One region of the Streptomyces sp. NPDC001544 genome, then DNA from elsewhere that is predicted to be linked to it. Evidence: riboswitches for the same ligand, from Rfam matches in the RefSeq annotation. Region 1 holds a riboswitch; each other region holds the start of a gene.

What was found. A riboswitch is a leader RNA that binds a small molecule or an ion and turns the genes downstream of it on or off. The one in region 1 is predicted to bind cyclic di-AMP.
Region 2: another riboswitch for cyclic di-AMP. It lies ahead of ACFY0F_RS27355 (M23 family metallopeptidase); the one in region 1 lies ahead of ACFY0F_RS33785 (M23 family metallopeptidase).
Region 3: another riboswitch for cyclic di-AMP. It lies ahead of ACFY0F_RS24955 (transglycosylase SLT domain-containing protein); the one in region 1 lies ahead of ACFY0F_RS33785 (M23 family metallopeptidase).
Region 4: another riboswitch for cyclic di-AMP. It lies ahead of ACFY0F_RS33955 (transglycosylase family protein); the one in region 1 lies ahead of ACFY0F_RS33785 (M23 family metallopeptidase).

What each region holds. Positions count from the first base shown of each region.
Region 1 is NZ_JBIAVN010000019.1:138,083-140,274, forward strand. It holds gene ACFY0F_RS33775 (dihydrofolate reductase family protein) at 1-519, shown strand, start outside; tRNA gene ACFY0F_RS33780 (tRNA-Met) at 575-648, shown strand; cyclic di-AMP (ydaO/yuaA leader) riboswitch at 910-1,076, shown strand; gene ACFY0F_RS33785 (M23 family metallopeptidase) at 1,088-2,119, shown strand.
Region 2 is NZ_JBIAVN010000012.1:112,089-114,280, forward strand. It holds gene ACFY0F_RS27350 (GntR family transcriptional regulator) at 1-24, opposite strand, end outside; gene ACFY0F_RS27355 (M23 family metallopeptidase) at 253-1,023, opposite strand; cyclic di-AMP (ydaO/yuaA leader) riboswitch at 1,037-1,198, opposite strand; gene ACFY0F_RS27360 (M16 family metallopeptidase) at 1,447-2,192, opposite strand, start outside.
Region 3 is NZ_JBIAVN010000010.1:162,947-165,138, forward strand. It holds gene ACFY0F_RS24950 (HAD family hydrolase) at 1-817, shown strand, start outside; gene ACFY0F_RS24955 (transglycosylase SLT domain-containing protein) at 835-1,314, opposite strand; cyclic di-AMP (ydaO/yuaA leader) riboswitch at 1,320-1,503, opposite strand; gene ACFY0F_RS24960 (polyprenyl synthetase family protein) at 2,031-2,192, shown strand, end outside.
Region 4 is NZ_JBIAVN010000020.1:23,845-26,036, reverse strand. It holds gene eno (phosphopyruvate hydratase) at 1-87, opposite strand, end outside; gene ACFY0F_RS33955 (transglycosylase family protein) at 405-1,118, opposite strand; cyclic di-AMP (ydaO/yuaA leader) riboswitch at 1,123-1,307, opposite strand; gene ACFY0F_RS33950 (transglycosylase family protein) at 1,497-2,192, opposite strand, start outside.

The DNA of each region.
Region 1 (2,192 bases):
ACCCGCCGTATCGAGGACGTCGTCCTGATGCGCTACGAGCCGACCGCCCCCGGCACCGGCCCCTCGGCCGCCCCCGCCGACCGCCACTGGCTGCGGATCGCCTGCGAGCTGGCCGCGCTGTGCCCGCCCTCCAAGACGGCGTTCAGCGTCGGGGCGGTGGTCGTGGCCGCCGACGGCACGGAGCTCGCGCGCGGCCACTCGCGTGAAGGCGGCGACCCCGTGGTCCACGCGGAGGAGGCGGCGCTGGCCAGGATCCGGCCCGACGACCCCCGGCTGGCCGGTGCCACGGTGTACAGCAGCCTCGAACCGTGCGCCCGGCGGGCCTCCCGGCCGGCGCCGTGTGCCCGGTTGATCCTCGACGCGGGGGTGCGGCGGGTGGTCACGGCATGGCGGGAGCCGGACACGTTCGTCACCGGGGCCGACGGGAGCGGACTGCTGGCGGCCGGGGGCGTGGACGTGGTCGTCGTGCCGGAGTACGAGGCGGCGGCGAAGGTGCCGAACCGGCACCTGCCGGGCTGATCGGAAAGGCGTGTGCGAGGTGTCCCGCGGATGACGTACACTGGTGACACAACGACGCGGGGTGGAGCAGCTCGGTAGCTCGCTGGGCTCATAACCCAGAGGTCGCAGGTTCAAATCCTGTCCCCGCTACTGAAGGCTCAGGGCCGGAATCCAGCACAGGGATTCCGGCCCTGAGTGTTTTTTGCGCCCCCGGTAGTCCGCTTGCAGCCTCCCACGGTCCGCCGTGGCATCCGGGCCGTGGTCAACTCGCCCGGTTTTCACCGTCCTTGGTGTGTAAGTCCTTCGGTGAAAACGCTAATGATCAAGCCAGATCTCTTGGAAACCGACGGGTAGGCCTATTAACGTTCGATAACGCAGCGCGGTCGTCCCAGCCGTCACCCGAGACGGCTCCGTGCGCACGCGCCGAATCCCGAAAGGGAACCGGGGAACCACCACTTTGGGGTGAATCGCACGAATGCCGTTGTGAGCTCGTCGAGTTCACGGCCGGTATACGCGCGTAGGAGACCTTCCTGCTCCGAACCCGTCAGCTAACCCGGTAGGCGTCACGGAAGGAAAGGAGCACGCCCGAGTGGCGTCCAACCCGCCTGCCCCCACAGCCCCGTTCGCGCCGAGCCGGCGCACCGACACCTTCGTCTACGGCGACTACCGCACCGACGAGGGCCCCTGGGAGGAGTGGAACCCCACCGAGGGGTCCCTCCGCCCGGAACGCGGCCGGCACCGGGTCACCAAGCAGCGCGGCGGGGGACTCGCCCGCAGCTCCACCGTTCTGGGCGTCGGCGTCATCGCCGCCGTCGGCGCGGGCGGCATCGCCAGCGCCAACACCGGCAAGCCGCCGGTTTCCCTATCCCTGCCCGACCTGCCCTCCGTCGGCTCGCTGCTGGGCGACCACACCGACGGCGCCAAGGTCACCGCGGCCAGCCTGACCGACGTCGGCGTGGCAGCCGCCGACAGCGACCAGGGCGGCACCGACGCCGGCGAGGCCCTGCGCAACCGGATCATGGCCCAGGCCGAGCGGCAGAAGAGCCAGGCCGACGGCAAGGCCACCGCCGCCGCCGTGGCCGCCGCCGGGAAGCAGTCCGCCGCCGTGGCCGCCAAGGCGGAGCAGGAGGCCGCGGTCAAGGCCGCCGCCGCCAAGGAGAAGGCCGAGGCCGCCGTCAAGAAGCAGGCCGAGGCCGACCGCCTCGCCAAGCTGGCCGCGCAGTACACGCTGCCGACCTCCTCGTACACGCTCACCGGCACCTTCGGTCAGCCCGGCGCCATGTGGTCCTCCGGCTACCACACCGGCCTTGACTTCGCGGCGCCGACCGGCACGCTCATCAAGGCCATCCACAGCGGCACGATCACCGAGGCGGGCTGGGCCGGCGCCTACGGCTACCGCACGATCCTCACCCTCGACGACGGCACCGAGCTGTGGTTCTGCCACCAGTCCTCGATCAACGTGAAGGTCGGCCAGAAGGTCCAAACCGGTGAGGTCATCGGCCGCGTCGGCGCCACCGGCAACGTCACCGGCCCGCACCTCCACCTCGAGGTCCATCCCGACGGACAGCCCACCGCCATCGACCCGATGGCGTGGCTGCACGGCAAGGGCCTCAACCCCTGACGGGACCCCGACGCATGAACGAGGTGCCCGTGACCGCCAAGCGGAATGCGGGCCACCGCTGAGGTTGTTGAAG
Region 2 (2,192 bases), on a different contig from region 1:
TACCGAGTGCGCCGGAATACGCATACCGACCTCCGCCAATAATCCCCGTGAAACGCCGCCGATTGACGTCCGTTCCGTGACTCTATTGCAATGGGCGGGAATTTCCGACGGCGGGTCGGAATCCATGGAGTTTTTTTGGACAGTGGCGGCCGGCAAGGTGGCGCGGAAACCACGAAAGCCCCGGCTCTCGGGCCGGGGCTTCGGGTGGGGGGTGGATCTTGGGGGAACCGAGAGATCCGGGGGGATCCCGGGTCAGACGTTCACGCCGTGCTTGCGGAGGTAGGCGATGGGGTCGACGTCCGAACCGTAGTCGGGGCCGGTGCGGGCCTCGAAGTGGAGGTGCGGCCCGGTGGTGTTGCCGGTCGAGCCGGACAGGCCGATCTGCTGGCCCGGGGTGACCTTCTGGCCGACCGAGACCCCGATGGACGACAGGTGGCCGTACTGGGTGTACATGCCGTCGGCCATCTTGATCACGATCTGGTTGCCGTACGCCCCGCCCCAGCCGGTGGACACCACGGTGCCCGCGCCGACCGCGTGGACGGCGGTGCCGCTCGCGGCGTGGAAGTCGATACCGGTGTGCGAGCCGGACGACCACAGGGAGCTGCTGGCCTGGTAACCGGTGGAGACGTACGAGCCGGTGATCGGCGCGACGAACTGGTTCAGCCGCTTGCGCTCGGCCGCACGGGCCGCCCGTGCCTTGGCCTCCCGCGCTGCCTCGCGCGCCTTCTGCGCCTGCTCGGCGGCCTTCTTGCGCGCGGCCTCCTCGGCCGCCTTCCGCTCGGCGGCCTCCTTCTGGGCGTCGGCCTGGGCGTCGATCTGCTCGGGCACCGAGTCGCTGATGGTGATGACCGGGGTGAGGGCGGTCTGCTCGGGCGCGGGCGCGGGCTCGGCGGCGAGCGCCGGAGCGGCGAGGGCGCCGATGGCGCCGGTGGTGGCGAGGGCCGCGACGCCCGCGGCGCGGGCGGTGGTGCGGTGCATCCGGCCGGGACGGCGGTGCTTCCCGGTGGCGCGGGTGAACGCCATGAAGTGGCTGATCCTTTCCTTCCTTCTCGCCTACCGGGTTAGCTGACGGGTTCGGAGCAGGAAGGTCTCCTACGGGCCCCCTCGCGGTGTGCGCGGGCGTCCGATTCACCCCAAGGGACGATGGGTCCCCGGCTCCCCTGGCTCGCGCCGTACGGGGACTCGGCGATGGCTGTCCGGTGCCGCGGGTGCGGCGCGATGCCTGACGAACAGCCCGGACGACGCTAAGCGGCGCACCTTTCAATCCTCAAACGCAACAGGGCTTTTGTAGCGCATCCCACAGGGCAGACAGGCAACCTCCGCCCCAATTCGGACATCCTGCTCAGACTTCGGGAACACCGTGGGGCCCTGGCGATCCATCGGTCACCAGGGCCCCACGCGCGCGTGCCGCTGCCGCGCGGCTGCCGGCCTTGCCGGGCTTGCCGGTTACTCGGCGGTCACGACGGAGACCTCGCCGACGCCGAGCGCCTCGACGGGCTCCTTGATCTGTGCCGCGTCCCCGACCAGGACCGTCACCAGGCGGTCCACCGGGAAGGCGTTGACGACCGCGGCGGTCGCCTCCACCGTGCCGGTCGCGGCGAGCTGCCGGTACAGCGTCGCCTGGAAGTCGTCGGGCAGGTGCTGCTCGACCTGGTCGGCCAGCGTGCTCGCCACGGCGGCCGCCGTCTCGTACTTCAGCGGCGCCACCCCGACGAGGTTCTGCACGGCCACGTCGCGCTCGGCGTCGGTGAGCCCCTCCGCGGCGAGCGTGCGCAGCACCGTCCACAGGTCCTGCAGCGCGGGACCGGTGTTCGGGGTGTCCACGGAGCCGCTGATGGCGAGCATCGAGGCGCCGTTGCCCTCGGGGCCGGACCTCAGGACCTGCCCGAACGCGCGCACGCCGTAGGTGTAGCCCTTCTCCTCGCGCAGCACACGGTCCAGGCGGGAGGTGAGGGTGCCGCCGAGGCAGTAGGTGCCGAGCACCTGGGCGGGCCACACGCGGTCGTGCCGGTCGGGGCCGACGCGGCCGATGAGCAGCTGGGTCTGGACGGCGCCCGGACGGTCGACGATGACGACGCGTCCGGTGTCGTCGGCGGTCACCGGCGGCACCGGGCGGGGCTGGGCCGAGGAGCCCTGCCAGACGCCCAGGGTCTCGCCGAGCAGCGCGTCCAGATCGATGCCGGTCAGGTCGC
Region 3 (2,192 bases), on a different contig from region 1:
CGCACCCCCCGGAAATCCGCTCCCCGCCTTCACCCTCGTCGCGACCGATCTCGACGGAACGCTCCTGCGTGGCGACGACACCCTCTCCGACCGGTCCCTGGCCGCCCTCGCGCGTGCCGGGCACGCGGGTGCCCGGCACCTCGTGGTGACCGGACGCCCGGCACCGCGGGTGCGGCCGCTGCTCGACGACCTGGGTGGCAGGGGACTCGCGGTGTGTGCCCAGGGGGCGCAGGTGTACGACGCCGGTGCCGACCGCCTGCTGTGGTCGGTCACCCTGGACCGGGAGCTGGCCGAGACCGCGCTCGGCAAGATCGAGGCCGAGGTGGGGGAGGTGTACGCGGCCGTCGACCAGGACGGGGTGGACGGGCTCACGCTCATCGAACCCGGTTATCTGATGCCCCACCCGACGCTGCCCGCCGTGCGGGTCCGGCGGCGCGACGACCTGTGGTGCGAGCCGATCAGCAAGGTCCTGCTGCGCCATCACACACTGACGGACGACGAGTTGGCCGCCACGGCCCGCGCGGCCGTGGGCTCGCTGGCGACGGTCACCATGTCGGGACCGGGAACCGTCGAATTGCAGCCGTGCGGTGTGACCAAGGCGACCGGGCTGGCGCTGGCCGCCGACCACCTCGGGCTGAGCCCCGACAGGGCGGTCGCCTTCGGGGACATGCCCAACGACATCCCGATGTTCGACTGGGCTGCGCACGGTGTGGCCATGGCCAACGCGCACCCGGAACTCAAGGCGGTGGCCGACGAGATCACTTTGTCGAACGAGGACGACGGCATCGCCGTCGTCCTCGAAAGATGCTTCCCGTGAGGGAACCGGTCAGCCGGTCAGTACGCGCCGTACACGTTGTCGATCGAGCCGTAGCGGTGGGCGGCGTAGTTGCAGGCGGCCGTGATGTTGGCGATCGGGTCGTAGATGTTCCACGAGGTGCCGGACACGTGGTAGGCGTTGAACGTCGGGGCGATGACCTGCAGCAGGCCCTTGGACGGAGTGCCGGCGGCGGCGTTGGAGTCCCAGAGGTTGATGGCCAGCGGGTTGCCCGAGGACTCGCGCATCACGTTGCGGTAGATGCCGTTGTACGTGCCGGGGATGCCGTGCTGCGCCATGACCGCGAGCGAGTCGCGGATCCAGCCGTCCAGGTTGTTCGGGTACGTGACCGTGCTGGGCGCGGTCGTGGGCGTGGCGGCCGAGGCGCTGGTCGCGCCGGCCAGCGGCAGGGCGATCACGGCGGCCCCGGCGCCGGCGGCGGCGAGTCTGCGGGCGATGCGGGCGAAGCGGGCAGGGCGGTGCTGAGCGGCAGCAGACATGGCGAAGTTCCTCTCCGTCGCCTGCGAGGTGAGCTGTCGGGTTCGGGCTGGGAGCTGCCCGGCCGTGCCGCCCGAAGGCGGCACGACTTCACCCCGAGCCGTCCCGGGACGACGGGTGTCGCCCGGACCGGCGGCTTACCTGGGTCCCCCGCTCCTGCCGTACGCGAATGAGTTCGTCGATGGGTCTGATGGGCGGCGGCAGGATTCGGCGTCCGCCCGACGGCCGGGAACGTATGCGAGAGCACATGTCCGGAACAAGCCTTGGATTCACACAAAGTCCTAGTTGACCTTGTTCTATCGTGTATGGGGCACTTGATCCTTTGCGTCTGCCAAGCCTCAACTGGCCAGAGGTGAACGGGGAAAAGCGGTCTGGGGTGTCGGGCCCCTCCTGGTAGGCGGCGTGACCCAATTCACGAAATGGCAATCGCGGCAAATAGGGCATGAAGGGCGCGGTGCCGGTAATCCCGGCGGGCAGGGTGAGGGGAGTCGGCTGCTTTGGTCGAGGTACTCCAGTCGTACTTCCGGGTAAGCGGATAAATATCCGTCCTTATCGACCGATCGAAAACATAACGGTCGTGATCCGATAGCGCCCGGCCTGTAACGGTGGGCGCCCTCGGTGATCGAAAGCCGACCGGATACGCTGACTCGAGTGAGGGCAGCGACCTATCGACAAACCGCGTAATCGCCAGCAGACACCAGCAGACAGGAGACCCCTCGTGACCGTCGTCGGGCCATTCGGGCTGAGCGTGCGGGACCAGGCTCTGGAAGCCGATGTCCAGGCCGGATTGGCGGCTGTCGAGGAGGGTCTGCTCGAAGCCACCAAGAGTGAGGTCCCCTTCATCACCGAGGCCGCGCAGCACCTCGTGCGCGCGGGCGGG
Region 4 (2,192 bases), on a different contig from region 1:
GAGGCCGACCTCGACCTCGACCGTGGGGTTGCCTCGGGAGTCCAGGATTTCCCGGGCTACGACGACGTCGATGGACGGCACGAGCATCTCCTTCTTGGATGTGACGCTGGAAGTGCGGGGCTGTGTGCCTTGCGGCGGGGCCTTGCGACTAGAGCCTAACCGTCCCCGGGGCATCGGCAGCCGACCGACCGCCCCGTGGACACGGTGACCGTACACATTGTTCCTTGCCGGAACAAAGGGTGGGGTGAAGAGAAGCCCCGAGGGAACGAAAAACCCCGCTCCGGTGCGTACGGGGGAACACGCACCGGAGCGGGGAGCCCGTGAGGGCGGGGGCGGCCCTCACCAGGCCTCCACTGTGGGAGGCATGGTGATGAGGGCACTGTGGTTCGGGTAAGGACCAGGTGTCACTTCAGGTGCAGCTGCTGGCCCGGGTAGATGACGTTGGCGTCGTCGATGATGTCCTTGTTCAGCTGGAACAGCTTCTCCCAGCCGCCGGCGACGTGGTGCTCCGCGGCGATCGAGCTGAGGGTGTCACCCGTGACGACCTTGTACTCGCCATCGCCCTTCTCGACCTTCTTGCCGGTCGGGGTGGTGACGGTCTTCTTCGGCGTCGACCGCACCTCGGAGCGGTTGGCGGCCTGCTGGTCGGTCGAGCGGGTGGTGGTGCCGTTCGACGAGGAGCCGGCGGAGCTCGACGAGCTGCCGGAGTTGCTGGAGCCACTGGAGCTGCTGGAGCCGCTGTACGTGGCGCCGGACAGCCCCTTGCCGCAGACCGGCCAGGCACCCTTGCCCTGCGCGGCGAGGACCTTCTCGGCGATCTCGATCTGCTGGGACTTGCTGGCCTGGTTGGCCTGCGGGGCGTAGTTGGTGCCGCCGTACGCGGCCCAGGTGGAGGCGGAGAACTGCAGACCGCCGTAGTAGCCGTTGCCGGTGTTGATGGACCAGTTGCCGCCGGACTCGCACTGGGCGACCGAGTCCCACTCGGAGGCGGTGGCGGCGGAGGCGCTGCCGGACGCCATCAGCGGGGCGGCGACGGCGGCGCCGGTGACACCGGCGACAGCGATGGCGCGGACGGCCTTGGACGGACGACGGTGCTTGCCCTTGCCGGAAAACAGCATGGATCGATCCCCTCACCGACGCCTGCGAGGTGAGCTGTCGGGTTCGGGCCGGTTGAGTTGCCCGGCCGCACCTCGCGTGGTTCTCGTGCGAGACGCGGCTCCACCCCTAGCCGTTTCCGTCGGTCTGCCGACCTCCGGACCCGGCGCCTACCTTGGGTCCCCCGCTCCTGCCTACGGCGCTTGACGCGACGACTGTTCCCGGGCAGCCGCTGGCAGGATTCGGCGTTGCGGCAGCCGGGGCTCGTGTTGGCGAGCGGTCACGACCGTAGACATGCGATCCGCCGGATTTCAAAGACGATCAGGGCTTCTGAGACTCATCCCACACTTTCACCAAACCGGACAATCAAGCCTAAAACGGGGCGTCAACTACCCCTGCTTTCAACCCTTTTCGACGCTGAGTTCCAGCGTCTGACCGGCGGTGACGTTGTTCGGGTCGGTGCCGATGGCGTCCTTGTTGGCGGAGTAGAGCGCCCGCCACCCGCCCTCGAGGTCAAGGGAGTCGGCGATGGAGGCCAGGGTGTCGCCGGCGTGGACGGTGTACTCGCGTGCGGCGTGACGGCCGGAAGAGGGAGTCGCCTGGCTTTTCGTCACGTCTTCGTCCGCACTGTCGCCCCGATGGCGGCCACCACTGATCGCCCCGGTATCCACAAGGCTCCAAGAACCCCCGGTCTGCCATGAATTGTCCGAGTTGTCGACCTCGGGGCCCGCCGTGGACGAACCGCCACCGCCCTGCGCATGCCCGGAGCCGGAAGAGGCCGTCTTGCCCGACTTGCCCGAAGCGGAGGAGTCGTCCGCAGCGTCGGCACCCTTGCTCGAACTCGGCGGGGGCGAGGCGTCCGACGAGGGGCCGGAATCGGGCGACCCGGATGAACCGGACGCGGAATTCGAGGAATCGGCGGAATTCCCGGAAGTCCCGGAACCCTTCGAACCGGAGGAGTCGGTTGAACCGGATGAATCGCTTGAATGGGAGGAGTTGCCGGAATCGGATGATCCGGAGTCTCCGACGCCCGTGTCGACGTCCACCGAACCGGAATTCGACGTGAGACCGGAAAGCAGGGCACAGGTGGCCCAGGG